DNA from 2 places in the Dickeya fangzhongdai genome. Region 2 is predicted to be linked to the other one. Evidence: predicted binding sites of a transcription regulator. Region 2 holds the regulator's gene; the other holds the start of a gene.

The links. Region 2 encodes ArgR, which controls arginine synthesis, uptake and breakdown. Its sites were predicted from a motif close to ANTGAATAAAAATACANT; they were not measured.
Region 1: the regulator ArgR is predicted to act here: its motif matches at 4,104-4,121, upstream of argA (amino-acid N-acetyltransferase).

The regions. Positions count from the first base shown of each region.
Region 1 is NZ_CP025003.1:1,135,129-1,142,699, reverse strand. Features, by position in the region: gene CVE23_RS05280 (D-2-hydroxyacid dehydrogenase family protein) at 1-118, shown strand, start outside; gene CVE23_RS05275 (GNAT family N-acetyltransferase) at 118-597, shown strand; gene CVE23_RS05270 (GNAT family N-acetyltransferase) at 524-976, shown strand; gene mltA (murein transglycosylase A) at 1,036-2,187, opposite strand; tRNA gene CVE23_RS05260 (tRNA-Met) at 2,398-2,474, shown strand; tRNA gene CVE23_RS05255 (tRNA-Met) at 2,514-2,590, shown strand; gene amiC (N-acetylmuramoyl-L-alanine amidase AmiC) at 2,670-3,908, opposite strand; gene argA (amino-acid N-acetyltransferase) at 4,133-5,458, shown strand; gene ptrA (pitrilysin) at 5,580-7,571, opposite strand, start outside.
Region 2 is NZ_CP025003.1:730,493-738,063, forward strand. Features, by position in the region: gene rpoD (RNA polymerase sigma factor RpoD) at 1-622, opposite strand, end outside; gene dnaG (DNA primase) at 779-2,533, opposite strand; gene rpsU (30S ribosomal protein S21) at 2,661-2,876, opposite strand; gene tsaD (tRNA (adenosine(37)-N6)-threonylcarbamoyltransferase complex transferase subunit TsaD) at 3,123-4,136, shown strand; gene argR (transcriptional regulator ArgR) at 4,182-4,652, opposite strand; gene mdh (malate dehydrogenase) at 5,143-6,084, shown strand; gene CVE23_RS03505 (helix-turn-helix domain-containing protein) at 6,155-6,436, opposite strand; gene CVE23_RS03510 (DNA-binding protein) at 6,625-7,011, shown strand; gene CVE23_RS03515 (DNA-binding protein) at 7,238-7,571, shown strand, end outside.

The sequences.
Region 1 (7,571 bases), 400 kb from region 2:
TTATTTTAAAACCGCGTTTGAGAACGTGGCGGCATTTGCCGCTGGGCGCCCGGCCAATCTGGTCAACGACCCGGCGCTTTTTACCCCCAGCCGAAACGCCGCAACAGGAGCCGATTGATGCAACCTCCCGCGATCACGCTGCGTAAAGCCCGCCGAAACGATGCGCAAACGGCGTTTGACCTGCGTAACCGCGCCATCCTGCACGGCTGTCGCCATGACTATGCGCCAGAGCAACTGCAGCGCTGGGCCAGCGGCACCCTCAGCGAGGCTTTCGAGAACACCGTCACCCACCATTTTCACCTGGCGGAGAGAGCCGGCCGGATCGTAGCAACGGGTATGATCAACCTCCACACCGGCATGATCGACGCGGTGTTTGTCGACCCGGAGGCGATGGGGCAAGGGGTGGGCAAACGGATGATGCAACATCTCGAAACGCAGGCTCGCGCGGCAGGTCTGGCGGAAATTCGGCTCGACGCCAGCCTGAACGCCGCGCCGTTTTACCGCTCGCTGGGCTTTTCAGGCGATGAAGTCAGCCTCTACCACTCGCCGCGGGGCTTCTCGCTGGCCTGTATCCCGATGGTCAAAGTTATCGACTGACAATATCTCGACAAGCGATAGGCTGTTATTCCGGTTCCCAGCACGAGAAAAAAATGAGCGATATCATTATCAGACGTACCGAAGCACGCGATGCCGCCGCCATGCCGGAACCTTTGGCATGGGCGTCAAGGATACGCATCAGCATCGGGGAGTTGGCAGCGCCCTGTTGTCAGCCTTGACCGACCTGACGGACAACTGGCTTAACATCCACCGTATTGAGCTAACCGTTTACACCGATAACGACGCCGCGCTGGCGCTATACAGAAAATTCGGCTTTGTCGTCGAAGGCGAGTCCAAAGATTACGCCTTCCGTCATGGCCGTTTCACGGATGTCTTTCACATGGCGAGAATACGCCCGGCAAATACAACCAACCGGTAGGCCTGCGGAAGAGGAATGTCCCGCCGCGATACAGCAATAGTACGGCGGGACGAAAATCATTAGTTGGAACTACTGACCAGTCCACCAGCCCCGGTGCTGTTGCCTGCGCTGAGCAACGGCATGGCAGAAGAAGACTGCGCGTTTCTTAATACCCACACCCGACCGTAATGATTGTAGAACCCGGCGGCGTGTCCGGCATCCGCCCCAATACCCTGATAAATATCGAAATGCTGCCCTTTTATCGCACCGCCGACATCCAGCGCGACCATTAAACGCATCTCATATTTGCCGGTAAATTTGCCCTGATTATCCAGCAGCGGCACTTCCGCCAGCAACGTGGTGCCGGCCGGGATCAGCGAGCGGTCAGACGCCACAGACGCTTTAGCTACCAACGGCACCGCGCTGGCGCCCTTCACCGGCATCGACGCCATTGGTTTAAAGAACACGAAAGAGGGGTTCTGCACCAGTAATTCCCGGACTTCCGCTTCGGTGTGCCGGTCGGCCCACTGTCGGATGGCCTGCATCGACATCTCTTCTCTGGGCACCTCGCCGCGATCAATCAACACTTTGCCGATACTGCGGTAAGCATGACCGTTTTTGCCGGCATAACCGAAAAAGGTCAACGGGCTGCCATCGCCGAAATCCACATAACCGCTGCCCTGCACTTCCATCATGAAGTTGTCCATCAGCGAATTAGTCCAGGCGATAGCCAGTTCGTTGCTCAGCGCGCCGGAATAAATGGCGGAGCGATCCGGCAGACGGCCGTTCTTGCGTACGCGAGGCATGGCGTACAGTGGGAAACGGAACTCGCCCTGACGGTAGTGGCGCGCCTGCACCACCGGGGTGTAGTAGCCGGTAAACTGCACGTTGCCAAAGCTGTCGACGCCTTCCATCTGCCAGGCGCCGAGGCCGAACTGCGTCAGTTGGCGGGTATCGCCGCCAGCCTGAATCCAGTTCTGGATGGCCTGAAAAATATCGCTGTTGCGGGAGTAGAGTCCGGGAGAGGATGCCTGAATCTGGCTGATCTGTTGGGAAAAATCGACCGTGTTTACCGGCTTGCCGTTAGCGTTCGGCGCGTTGACCCATTCCAGCGGCTGATCGAGACGGCCATCTTTATATTGCTGACCACGATCGCTGGGTCGGGTCTGACAACCGGCCAGTATGGCGATGACGACCCCGGTCAACACGTACTTCCCCCACCATCCTTTCATTTCCGTGCTCTCTTCTTGCTTGAGTGTGAAACCACGCAGAACGATAACAAACAGGCGGTGAGAATAAAACGCATCGCATCAAAACGACACTCGGCAGTCTAAAAAAGCAACGTAATGCCGACATTTCCATCACCCGTCGGCAAAAGCGTAAACTATTTGCAAAAAGAGGTTGCATCGAAGCGAACGCGGAGTATAGTGCGCATCCACGGACGCGGGGTGGAGCAGCCTGGTAGCTCGTCGGGCTCATAACCCGAAGGTCGTCGGTTCAAATCCGGCCCCCGCAACCAATTAATGTACCAGCATCATATCAGAAGAAAGAAGACGGACGCGGGGTGGAGCAGCCTGGTAGCTCGTCGGGCTCATAACCCGAAGGTCGTCGGTTCAAATCCGGCCCCCGCAACCAATAAATAGACACCCGAACGGGTGTTTTTTTATGCCTGCAATTCAGGCATTTCTTTCCGGCACAGTACGCCTTTCGGCGCTTATCGCACCTGAGCCGCAAAATAGGCTTTGATCCCTTCCAGAATCGATTGCGCCACCTGCTGCTGAAAACGACTGGTGCGCAGCTTGCGCTCCTCTTCCAGATTGCTGATAAACGCCGTTTCCACCAGTACCGACGGAATATCCGGCGCCTTCAGCACCGCAAACCCGGCCTGATCGACGCTGTTTTTGTGCAGGTGATTGACCTTTCCCAGCCGATGCAGAATTTCTTTGCCGAATTTCAGGCTGTCGTTGATGGTCACGGTTTGCACCATGTCAAACATGGTGCTGTCCAGATAGCGGTCGCCGCTCAGGCTGACGCCGCCAATCAAATCCGATTCGTTCTGGGTTTGCGCCAGATAACGCGCCGCTGAACTGGTCGCGCCTTTTTTTGACAACGCAAACACTGAGGAACCGCGGGCGGCCCGGCTGGTGAAAGCATCGGCATGGATGGAGACAAACAGGTCGGCGCGCTGTTTGCGCGCTTTAGCCACCCGCACTTTGAGCGGAATGAACACATCCTCATTGCGGGTCATGTAGACCTTCATGTTGTGCTCACGCTCGATCAGCGCTTTCAGGCGTCGGGCAATTTGCAGCACCACGTCTTTTTCGCGGGTCCGGTTTTTGCCGATGGCGCCAGGGTCTTCTCCGCCGTGCCCCGGATCAAGCATGATAACCAGCGGCCTTTCGCGCCCCGCCTTGCCGTCTTTGGGCTTTTCCGGCGGCAGCGTCCGTTCCAGATCGCCTTTATTGTAATCTTCCAGCAACGCCAGCAACGGGTCATCAGCGTCGTCGTAACGACCGGCGGCGGGATACAAATCCATCACCAGACGGTTCCGGAAGCCGGCGACCGGCGCCAACGTAAACAGTTTAGGATTGACCTTCTGCCTTAATTCCAGCACCAGACGCACGGTATTCTTGTCGAACTGCCCGGCGCGCGCCGTTTTGATGAAAGGATCCGGCCGTTCGAATTGCCGACCGGCATTTTTCAGCACGCTATTCAACGAGGCATTTTCAATATCCACCACCAGACGATCGGGATTTTCCAGCATAAACTGGCGATACTTAAGCGGCTGGCTGGACTCCAGCGTCACACGGCTATAGGCGGAAGAAGGCCACACCCGCACGGCAATCACCTGCGAGGCGGCGGCCAGCCCGATGCCGCTGATACTCAGTAACCAGGTGGCGGCGGCGCCCTGTAATAAATGACGACGGGTCAGATGGTGCTTCGGATCAGACATGCAACTCCGGTAATGGCTAAAGAAATCAGGCAGATTGATAAAAACGTCAAAAACTTTAACCAATACGCATCAGACTGTCATGCAAAAATCATTTTTATGTTTTTTACTGTGATAAGCAGACTTCGCTGAACTATCGGGCCAGACCGAAAAGTTATCGCTTGCCTTTTAGTTTACGAAGAATAAAAATACGAAAATATCGAATAAAAATTCAAAGAGGGCTCGCAGTGAAGGAACGTAGTACAGAACTGGTTCAAGGCTTCCGCCACTCAGTTCCTTACATCAACGCACATCGTGGTAAAACATTTGTCATCATGCTCGGCGGCGAAGCTATCGAACATGAAAATTTTGCCAAAATCGTCAATGATATCGGGCTGTTGCACAGTCTGGGCATCAAGCTGGTGGTGGTTTACGGCGCACGCCCCCAGATCGATGCGAACCTGATGGCCCATCACTACGAGCCTCGCTACCACAAACATACCCGCGTAACGGACAGCACCACGCTGGAACTGGTGAAACAGGCAGCAGGCATGCTGCAACTGGACATCACCGCCCGGCTGTCGATGAGCCTGTTGAACACGCCGCTACAGGGCGCGCACATTAACGTGGTCAGCGGCAACTTTATCATCGCCCAGCCGTTGGGCGTGGATGATGGCGTCGACTACTGCCACAGCGGGCGCATTCGCCGCATTGACGAAGAAGCGCTGCATCGTCAGTTGGACAGCGGCGCCATCGTGCTGTTGGGCCCGGTGGCGGTTTCCGTCACCGGCGAAAGTTTCAATCTGACGTCGGAAGAAGTCGCCACCCAGCTGGCTATCAAACTCAGGGCCGAAAAGATGATCGGTTTCTGCGCCTCCCAGGGCGTGACCAATATCGAAGGCAGCATTGTGTCCGAACTGTTGCCAGACGAAGCCCAGCAGCGTATTCAGTCACTGGAGGAAGCCGGTGACTATAACTCCGAGATTGTGCGTTTCCTGCGCGGTGCGGTGAAAGCCTGCCGCAGCGGAGTACGCCGCAGCCACCTGATCAGCTATCAGGAAGATGGTGCGCTGTTGCAGGAACTGTTCTCCCGTGACGGCATCGGCACCCAGATCGTGATGGAAAGCGCCGAGCAAATCCGCCGGGCGACCATCAATGACATCGGCGGTATTCTGGAGCTGATTCGCCCGCTGGAGCAGCAAGGCATTCTGGTGCGCCGTTCGCGCGAACAACTGGAAATGGAGATCGACAAATTCACCGTGGTGGTCCGCGATAATCTGACTATCGCCTGCGCCGCGCTCTATCCGTTTCCGGAGGAGAGCATCGGTGAAATGGCCTGCGTGGCGGTGCACCCGGAATACCGCAACTCGTCGCGTGGCGATCAGTTACTGCACCATATCGCCGTACAGGCTCGCCAGCAGGGGCTCAAACGCCTGTTTGTGCTGACCACCCACAGCATCCACTGGTTCCAGGAACGCGGTTTCCAGCCGGCGGAAGTCGCCGTATTACCGAAACGCAAGCAGGAGCTTTACAACTACCAGCGTCGCTCCAAGATTCTGGTCATCGACCTGTAAGGCAAATAACGCGTGGTTCATCGCCACGCGTTACCCGCTCGGTTTCCCTGCTTTTCCTTGTGCCAGCCATTTCTCCTGGCGCAGGCATTCATACTTTCAGCAGCACCTACTGTCCGGCGCCTTACTGGGTTTCCGTCTGTTTTTGTTCCACCGGTTTCAACGTCAGCGTTCGTTGCAGTGCGGAAGTCGATGCATAGGATTGCCATTCCGACGGCCGGGCATAGTCAGCCTGCCCACTCGCACTGCCGGAAATCTGGGATAGAATCGCCAGCCCCTGTGGATGCAGCGCCTGCCGGAAAAAGTCGGTTAACTGCGCCGACGAAATAGACGCCAGTTGTCCAATCAACTGCTGGCGGGTATCGAAGGCAAAATTCTCCCGTTCCAGATCGCCGCGCAGGCGGGCCGCCTCTTCATCCAGCGTCTGAGGCGGCTGACTGAGCGCATTGATCAACCCCTGCTTATTCTGGGCAAACGTCTCTGCGTTCATGGCGCTCAGGCGCTGCTCCGCCTTGCCAAAAAAGTCCTGATAACGTTGATAGAGGTAGGCAGGCTGCTGGCTGTTGCTTTGCAGCAGGAAACCAATCCCCCACTGGCGATCGACAGAGATCGGGGTGGCGAACACGGCATAGCCCAGCTGTTCGTCAGTACGCAACTGATTAAAGAACCAGGGATGAATGATCTGACCCAGCAGCTTACTGTAAGCCGCGCTCTGTACTTCGTCATACCCTGTCGGAATATATACCGCCGCCAGCGCCGAATCGGTGCTGGTCGCGCTGCGTTGCAGCGTGGCTCGCTGTGGCTGGCTGATGCTGACGGATTGTCCGCGCCACCATTCGGTGCCGCCGCAGCCAAGACGTTCACGCAGGCTGTGCGACAAGCTAACCACCTTGTCCTGTTCCAGATTGCCGACCACCAGCATTTCCGGCGCAGCCTGATGCAGTAAGGCCTTGCGGTATTCCATCAGCTCCTGCAGCGTAATATCCTTCATCAAGTTGCGCCGCTCGCTTCGTTCGCTATAAGGCACGCTCGACAACCCCTTAATCGGGAACATCGCCTGCTCGTACGCTTTGGCCTTCTCGGCTGCATCCAACTGCTCGGCGTACCAGGATTTTGCCTGTTCCAGCTGTTCTTCCGTCGAGCTGAAGCTGGCGTATTGTTCCACCAGCGTCAGCAATAGCTCCGGCAGATGTTGGGTGTAGCCGCTGGCCGTCATCATCAGCCCGTCATTGCTGCCGGTGGAGAAACTGATGCCGCCCACCGATGCCTGGTAGCTGAGCGCATCCAGCGCCACGCCGGCCAGATAATCATTCAGGGCGAACAGCACCTGATGACGGGCGGAATCGCTCGCCATCCGGTTACGCAGCATCAGCGTGATATCGGCTTTGGGTTCGCTGGCGAAATGGCGGCTCGGCATGTAAAACACGCGCAGCCCCGGCTGGTCGACCACTTTCTTCGGATGCGTGATGGCGGCATCCGCGGCAATCAGCGAAAAACTATCCGGGATGTAAGGGTTGGGCGTCGGCAGACTGAGCGCCAGCGACTGTGCCGTCTTCTGCCACAGCGCCATCCGCTCGTCGCCAATCTTGTCTACCTGATAAGGCGCGCCAACAAAATACGCCTCTTTATTGTGGGGCTGCTCCGGGCTTATTACCCAGATACGCGCGTTTTGCGGCGTCATGGCCGACAGCCGCGCCTTGATCGCCTCAGGATCGAACCGATCCGCCAGATAAGGTCCTTCAAGGGTATATTCCACCGGTAGCCGCAGCATGGTATCCGCCAGCCACTCCACATAGCTCATATCGCGGGTAAGAGAGGGGTAGCGGAAATCAATACCCAGCACCCGTGATATCTCATCGAAGTAACGCGGCTGAATCCCTTCCTTACGCAGTTTTTCCAGATAGCTGAACACCCCGGCGATCACGTTATCCTGCTGTGCCAGTCCTTTGTCGGTCAAATCAACGCTGATATTGAAGACGCCGCTGTCGCGCTCGGACATGGGATCAGAACTGGCGCGTACCGACTCGGCCAGACCTTGTTTTTGCAGCCAGTCAGAAAGCGTGTTCTGGCTGCGATTGCCGATCAGGTAGCTGATGTAGGTATCCGTTTTGCTGCG
Region 2 (7,571 bases):
TGTCATCATCGGAGTCGTCTTCGTCTTCTTCGTTTTCTTCGTCGTCATCATCCATGCCGTCGTCGGCCAATTCGGCGTTCTCGGGCGTGGTATTCGGCGCCAGGTCTTCTTCGGCGTTCGGATCAACAAAGCCGGTGATCAGATCGGACAGGCGGCTTTCTCCCGCTTCGACGCGATCGTATTGATCCAACAGATAGGTGATGGCTTCCGGATACTCGGCTACGGAGCACTGTACCTGATTGATACCGTCTTCGATTCGCTTGGCGATATCGATTTCCCCTTCACGGGTCAGCAGTTCGACGGTACCCATCTCACGCATGTACATGCGAACCGGATCGGTCGTGCGGCCAATCTCCGATTCAACGCTGGACAATACCTGCGCCGCTGCTTCGGCAGCGTCTTCATCGGCGGTATTCTCAGCCAGCATCAGATCATCGGCATCCGGCGCTTCTTCCATCACCTGGATGCCCATGTCGTTAATCATCTGGATGATGTCTTCGATCTGATCGGAGTCGATGATATCTTCCGGCAGATGGTCATTGACCTCGGCATAGGTCAGGTAGCCTTGCTCCTTACCACGGGTGACAAGTAGCTTGAGCTGTGACTGCGGGTTTTGCTCCATAAGACGGTATCCACACTTCAGAATATTGGGGTTGGTGTCGGTCAGCGTAAATCGCTAACAATAACATTAGGGGAATTTTTCTTATCGCCGCAGCCCCCGTAGCGGCACGCTGTAGGGCTCGACCCTACTATTTATCGGCAATTAAGCCGCGGGAAATCAGTTTTTTCGCGTCAGCGCCAGTTGCAGCGACCACAGTTCCTTGCGCTCGTTCGTGCTCAGCCCATGCGTTCTCTCGCGGGCGATTAGCGTGTCCATCCGCAACTGCAGCAACTGGTCGTAGAGCTCGGCCAGGCTGACCCTGAATTTTTCTTCGAGCTCTTCCTCTTCAATCATATGGTCCCAGGCGGCCAGGGTTTCAAGCTGCTTGCGATATTTACTTTCGCGATATTTTTCCAGCAGCAGTCCCATGTTCATACCTGGGCTTTCATTGCAGGTTTTCACCAGATCCAGAAACAGCTCCAGTCCTGCAACTTTGTTCTCTTCCACCCCTTCCAGCGCCAGTTCCGGCACCTCGGCGGACAACCTCGGATTTTGTACTAAAAGTCCTATCAGTATACGCATAGTTGTGACTTTTAGCCGTGGAGGCTGGTAGGACGATGTTTGCTCCGCCGCTTTCGGCAGCAGGCGGTCCAGCTGGCTGTCGTCCAACAGCCCCAGTTTATTGCCAAGTTGTTGACGTAAGTATAATCGCAACGTTTCGCCCGGTACCTGCCCAATTAGAGGTAGGGCCAGCGTACTGAGCTTGGCGCGCCCGTCCGGGGTGCTCATGTCCACCTGCTGCAGCAGCGAGTCGAACAAAAACGCCGACAGCGGCATTGCCTGTTCGATACGTTGCTCGAAAGCAGCCTTGCCTTCCTGACGCACCAGCGTATCCGGGTCTTCGCCGTCGGGCAGGAACATAAAGCGCAACTGCCGACCGTCATCCAGATAGGGTAGCGCGGTTTCCAGCGCGCGCCAGGCGGCGTCGCGTCCGGCGCGGTCGCCATCGTAACAGCACACCACCTGATCGGTGGCGCGAAACAACAACTGGATATGGTCCGCCGTCGTTGATGTTCCTAGCGAGGCCACCGCGTAATCGATGCCAAACTGGGCCAGCGCGACCACATCCATATAGCCTTCGACTACCAACAACCGCTTCAATTCCGGATTTTTCTGTTGCGCTTCGTACAAGCCGTACAGCTGGCGGCCTTTGTGAAAAATCTCGGTTTCCGGCGAGTTCAGGTACTTGGGCATACCATCTCCCATCACCCGACCGCCAAAAGCGATAACCCGCCCACGTTTGTCGCGGATTGGGAACATCACCCGATCGCGGAAACGGTCGTAAGTACGGCCATTATCGTTGGTCACCAGCATGCCGGCGTCGGTCAACGTGGTCCGGTTTTCGCTGCTGCGGCCGAAACGCTTTAACGCATTGTCCCACCCTGGCGGCGTACATCCGATGGCGAATTGCCGGATCACCTCATCACTCAGGCCGCGTCTGGACAGATACTCTCTGGCCGGCGTACCCGCAGGTTGGTTCAGGGTATGTTGGTAAAAAGCGCTTAATTGTTCCATCAGCTCGTATAAACTTTGCCGCTGGTGGCGTTCGAGCTGGGTCGGACCGGTGCCTGCTTCGTAAGGAACTTCCAGGCCGTGCATTGCAGCCAGTTCTTCAATGCTTTCAACAAATTCCAGACGATCATAATTCATCAGGAAATCAATCGCGTTGCCGTGGGCGCCGCAGCCGAAGCAATGGTAGAACTGCTTGTCACCGTTAACGGTGAACGAAGGGGTTTTCTCGTGGTGGAACGGGCAACACGCGTGATAATTCTTGCCCTGCTTTTTCAGTTTGACGCGCGCATCGATCAGGTCAACGATGTCGGTGCGGGCCAGCAGGTCATTAATAAATACGCGGGGAATACGTCCAGCCATAAGCCCCTTATCTATATACGTTTATAAACGACAATAAGCCGCGCATTCCTTTCGGAAAGCACGGCCTTCGTATGCAACTGCTAAGTCTGCGGATTAATCACGCGGTGGAGGATAACCCTCCAGAAAATTAATACAGACGAGTGCGGCGTGCGTTTTCTCGAGCCAGCTTCTTGGCGTGACGTTTCACAGCAGAAGCTTTAGCGCGCTTACGTTCGGTAGTCGGTTTTTCATAGAACTCACGACGACGAACTTCAGCCAAAACACCTGCTTTTTCGCAGGAACGCTTGAAACGACGCAGAGCGACGTCGAACGGCTCGTTTTCACGTACTTTAATTACCGGCATGTGCCTCTCACCTCAGTAAATTCGGTTTGCTGCTGGCCTTGTGCCAGCCTTTTCAAAATGGTGCGGAATTCTACTGCAACTGTGGCGCGTTTGTAAAGTGCATCAGCGATCATAAAACGCGCGGCGCCGGTTCGCTCGTCAGTGGACTGGCTTATGATAGACTATGTCCCGCCTGAATCAAGCAGCCGTGGCGGGCCGCCGTAAATGTAACCGCCGCCGTAAATGTAAACGAGAGTGAAAACAGCAATGCGCGTATTGGGTATTGAAACATCCTGCGATGAAACCGGGGTCGCGATTTATGACACGCAGGCCGGGCTACTGGCGAATCAGCTTTACAGCCAGGTGAAGTTGCATGCCGATTATGGCGGCGTGGTGCCTGAGTTGGCCTCCCGCGATCATGTTCGCAAGACCGTGCCGCTGATTCAGGCGGCGTTGAAAGACGCCGGGCTACAGCACAGTGATATCGATGGCGTCGCTTACACGGCCGGCCCTGGTCTGGTTGGGGCGCTGCTGGTCGGTGCGACGGTAGGGCGCTCGCTGGCGTTTGCCTGGGATGTGCCGGCCATTCCGGTGCATCACATGGAAGGTCACTTGCTGGCGCCGATGCTGGAAGATAATCCGCCGGCGTTTCCGTTTGTCGCGCTGCTGGTGTCCGGCGGTCATACCCAGTTGATCAGCGTTACCGGCATTGGCGAATACCGGTTGCTGGGTGAGTCCATTGACGATGCGGCTGGCGAGGCGTTCGACAAAACCGCCAAGCTGCTGGGGCTGGATTATCCCGGTGGGCCGTTGCTGTCGAAAATGGCGCAAGGCGGGCATTCCGACCGTTTTGTTTTTCCCCGGCCGATGACCGATCGACCCGGTCTGGATTTTAGTTTCTCCGGGCTGAAGACTTTCGCCGCCAATACTATCCGTGAAAACGGCAGCGATCCGCAGACGCAGGCGGATATCGCGCGGGCGTTTGAAGATGCGGTGGTGGATACGTTGGCCATCAAATGCCGGCGTGCGCTTGATGAGACAGGGTTCAGCCGGCTGGTGATGGCCGGCGGCGTGAGCGCCAACCGGACATTGCGCCAGCGGCTGGCGGACATCATGGCGAAACGAGGCGGCGACGTGTTCTATGCCCGCCCTGAATTCTGTACCGACAACGGCGCGATGATTGCTTATGCCGGAGCGGTTCGTCTTGCCCAGGGCGTGACGGATGAGCTTGGCATCACGGTTCGGCCGCGTTGGCCGCTGGCTGAATTGCCTGCGCTGTGATTTTCCGGCTATTCCGCCCCAAACGCATAGCGGGGCGGAGAAGCATTACAGTTCCTGTTCAAACAATACCAGTATTGCTTCATACAGTTGCTTGACGCTGAAGCCCCGGGCTGGGGTGGTGAAAATGGTATCGTCGCCGGCGATGGTGCCGAGAATCCCTTCCGATTTGCCCAGCGAGTCCAGCAGGCGGGCGATCAGCTGGGCTGCGCCAGGGCTGGTGTGAATCACGACCACCGCGTCGTTGTAATCCACGTCCAGCACCAGGTTTTTTAGCGGGCTGGTGGTGGTGGGGACACCCAGTTCGGCAGGCAGACAGTAAACCATTTCCATCTTCGCGTTGCGGGTACGCACCGCGCCAAACTTGGTCAGCATGCGGGATACCTTGGACTGGTTGATGTTCTCGAATCCATCGTCCTGCAGCGCCTGCACAATTTCGCTTTGCGAACTGAATTTCTCTTCTTTTAACAGCGCTTTGAACGCCTTAACCAGATCTTCTTGTTTAGTGGAGTTACGCATTCTGCACCGTGTCCGGGAAAAAGTGGAACATGCGGCCATTATGCATTTGAATGAATTTTTATGCAATATGAGCGCGTATAAAACCGGATTATTGGCCTGAGACAGCGGACTTAGTGGGCGGTGGGGCAATACTTTACCAGGGTGTCAAAAAATGTGCTCTTCATCACATAAAAGTAAAATAAATGTTATCAAAATGATGTTGTTTGGAGGCTGATGGTCGGTGTAATGTAACACACCCGTTAATCAGTCGTGGGCTTATGCCGGGGCATACTACAATTGCCTGTTACTTTAATTACCTTTCAGATATCAGGCAGATTGTTAGTTTATTATTAATCACATAGTGCGTTATCGCTGCGTGCCTATTTATCGCTGCGGACCTATGTAGTGTCCTTCTGAAAACAGGTCTGACGCCTGGCTTCTCTCGCGAGCATAAACGTTTTTAACTAAACGCATCCACGGTAATTTTACTTAACATAATAAGGAGTTTAGGATGAAAGTTGCAGTTCTCGGAGCCGCAGGTGGTATTGGTCAAGCCCTTGCCCTTCTCCTCAAAACCCAGCTTCCTTCAGGTTCAGAGCTCTCTCTTTATGATATCGCCCCCGTTACGCCGGGTGTAGCTGTCGATCTGAGCCACATTCCCACCGATGTGAAAATCAAAGGTTTCAGCGGTGAAGATGCTACTCCTGCTCTGGAAGGCGCAGATGTTGTGCTGATGTCTGCCGGGGTGGCCCGTAAGCCGGGGATGGATCGTTCCGACCTGTTTAATGTGAACGCAGGGATTGTGCGTAACCTGGTTTCGCAGATTGCCCGTACCTGCCCTAAAGCCTGTATCGGCGTTATCACCAACCCGGTCAATACCACGGTGGCGATTGCCGCCGAAGTGCTGAAGCAGGCCGGCGTGTATGACAAAGACAAACTGTTTGGCGTCACGACGCTGGACATTATCCGTTCCAGCACTTTCGTTGCCGAACTGAAAGGCAAACAGCCGCAGGCCATCGACGTGCCGGTTATCGGCGGCCACTCCGGCGTCACCATCCTGCCGTTGTTGTCCCAGATTCCGGGCGTGAGCTTCACCGAGCAGGAAGTGGCCGATCTGACCAAACGTATTCAGAATGCGGGCACCGAAGTTGTGGAAGCGAAAGCCGGCGGCGGGTCAGCAACCCTTTCTATGGGCCAGGCAGCCGCACGCTTTGGTCTGTCTCTGGTTCGCGCTCTGCAGGGTGAAAGCGGCGTGGTTGAGTGCGCTTATGTGGAAGGCGATGGCAAACACGCTCGTTTCTTTGCTCAACCGCTGTTGCTGGGCAAAAACGGCATTGCCGAGCGTAAAGACATCGGTGCGCTGAGCGCGTTTGAACAACAGGCTCTGGTTAGCATGCTGGATACCCTGAAGCAGGATATCGCGCTGGGCGAAGAGTTCGTTAACAAGAAATAATCACCTTTGTGTGAACATACTGTTGATAAGGCCGGAGTCTATTCTCCGGCCTTTCTTTTTTCCGGAAGCATTATTCGGATTGCGGATCAGACTGCGGACGGATCAGTTTTTTGCGGTCGAGTAGTTCTTGTGTTTCAGGATCGTAATAGCGACTGGGCCATATTTCCGATGGGTGAATACCCAGCGCGTCGGCTATTAACCATTCGCCCTTCGGCCATGGGCGGGATAAAGCATTGGCCAGCGTGGAAGAACTCAACCCGGCGGCTCGTGATACGGCCGCGAGCGTTGTCCCTTTCTTTCTCAGTGCCGCAATAATATCGGCGGGATGCCAGTCATTTTTCCTTGAATTCATAATCCTTCCCTTATTGCTATTAAGACGACAGCGTATTAATGGTATAACTAACGGCTCATGGTGAATGGTTTCGCTAACCAAAAGCCATTATTTGGAAATAATATAGCACCAATTTCCTTAATATTTCCAAATTAATTTCCAAATGGATCTGAATAGGTAACGAGTATCTCTATCGGGATGAAAAGGACATGAAAAAAGAGTGGTTTGCGACCAGCGAATTGGTTGGTATTGGCGGACTCCCTAAATCACGGCAAGGATTGAATAAGCGAGCCCGAGAAGATGGTTGGGAAAAGCGTCGCCGTAAAGGTGTACAAGGACGAGGGGTAGAATATTCTATCCATAGCTTGCCTCAGTCTGTTCAGCAAACACTGCTGATGCAGGAAACGTCAGGTGAATATTCGGCAAAGCCGTCAGACATGCTGTCAGTCTGGATCCAGATTTACCATCAGTTATCTGTCCCGGAACGGGAAAAACTGATTGCGTATATCATGCGCGAAGGCGTGTCTGCCACGCTGAAACAGCTGGGTCTTGCCAATCCGGCAAGCGTGACTTTGATAAAAGATTTTTCTGATTAAGTGACTCAGCCATTCCCGATTTTCTGTATTGCGGAATGGCTTTCTCCCCTCTTTATCCTCACCTGATTTCTCTCTGTGGAACTTTCCTGATCGCGATTAATGCTACCTTTAACACTATTGCATTAGTGGTTTGAATAAAATTAGTCTATTATATGGAAACGTAATTGCTGTTTTAGTCATCTAATTGCGTATTCGTATCAGGAACGAGATGAAAGGGAGAATGATGATGGAAAAGGCATGGTTTACCACCAATGAATTGTTAGGCGTGGCAGGGTTGCCGAAGTCTCGCCAGGGGCTCAATAAAAGAGCCAAGGAACATGGCTGGGAGAAACGGCGTCGCAAAGGCGTTCAGGGTAAGGGCGTCGAATACGCTGTCTGGAGCTTGCCGGAGGAGGTGAAAACCAGCCTCATGCAGGAAACCCCGCCCGACTACGTCGGGAAATCGGCGACTGTTCAGGAACACACCTGGATACAGATTTACCACCAGCTTTCCGTGGAAGAACGTACCCGGCTGATTGGACATATTCTGCGCGAAGGGGCGATGGGAATGCTGGCCCGCC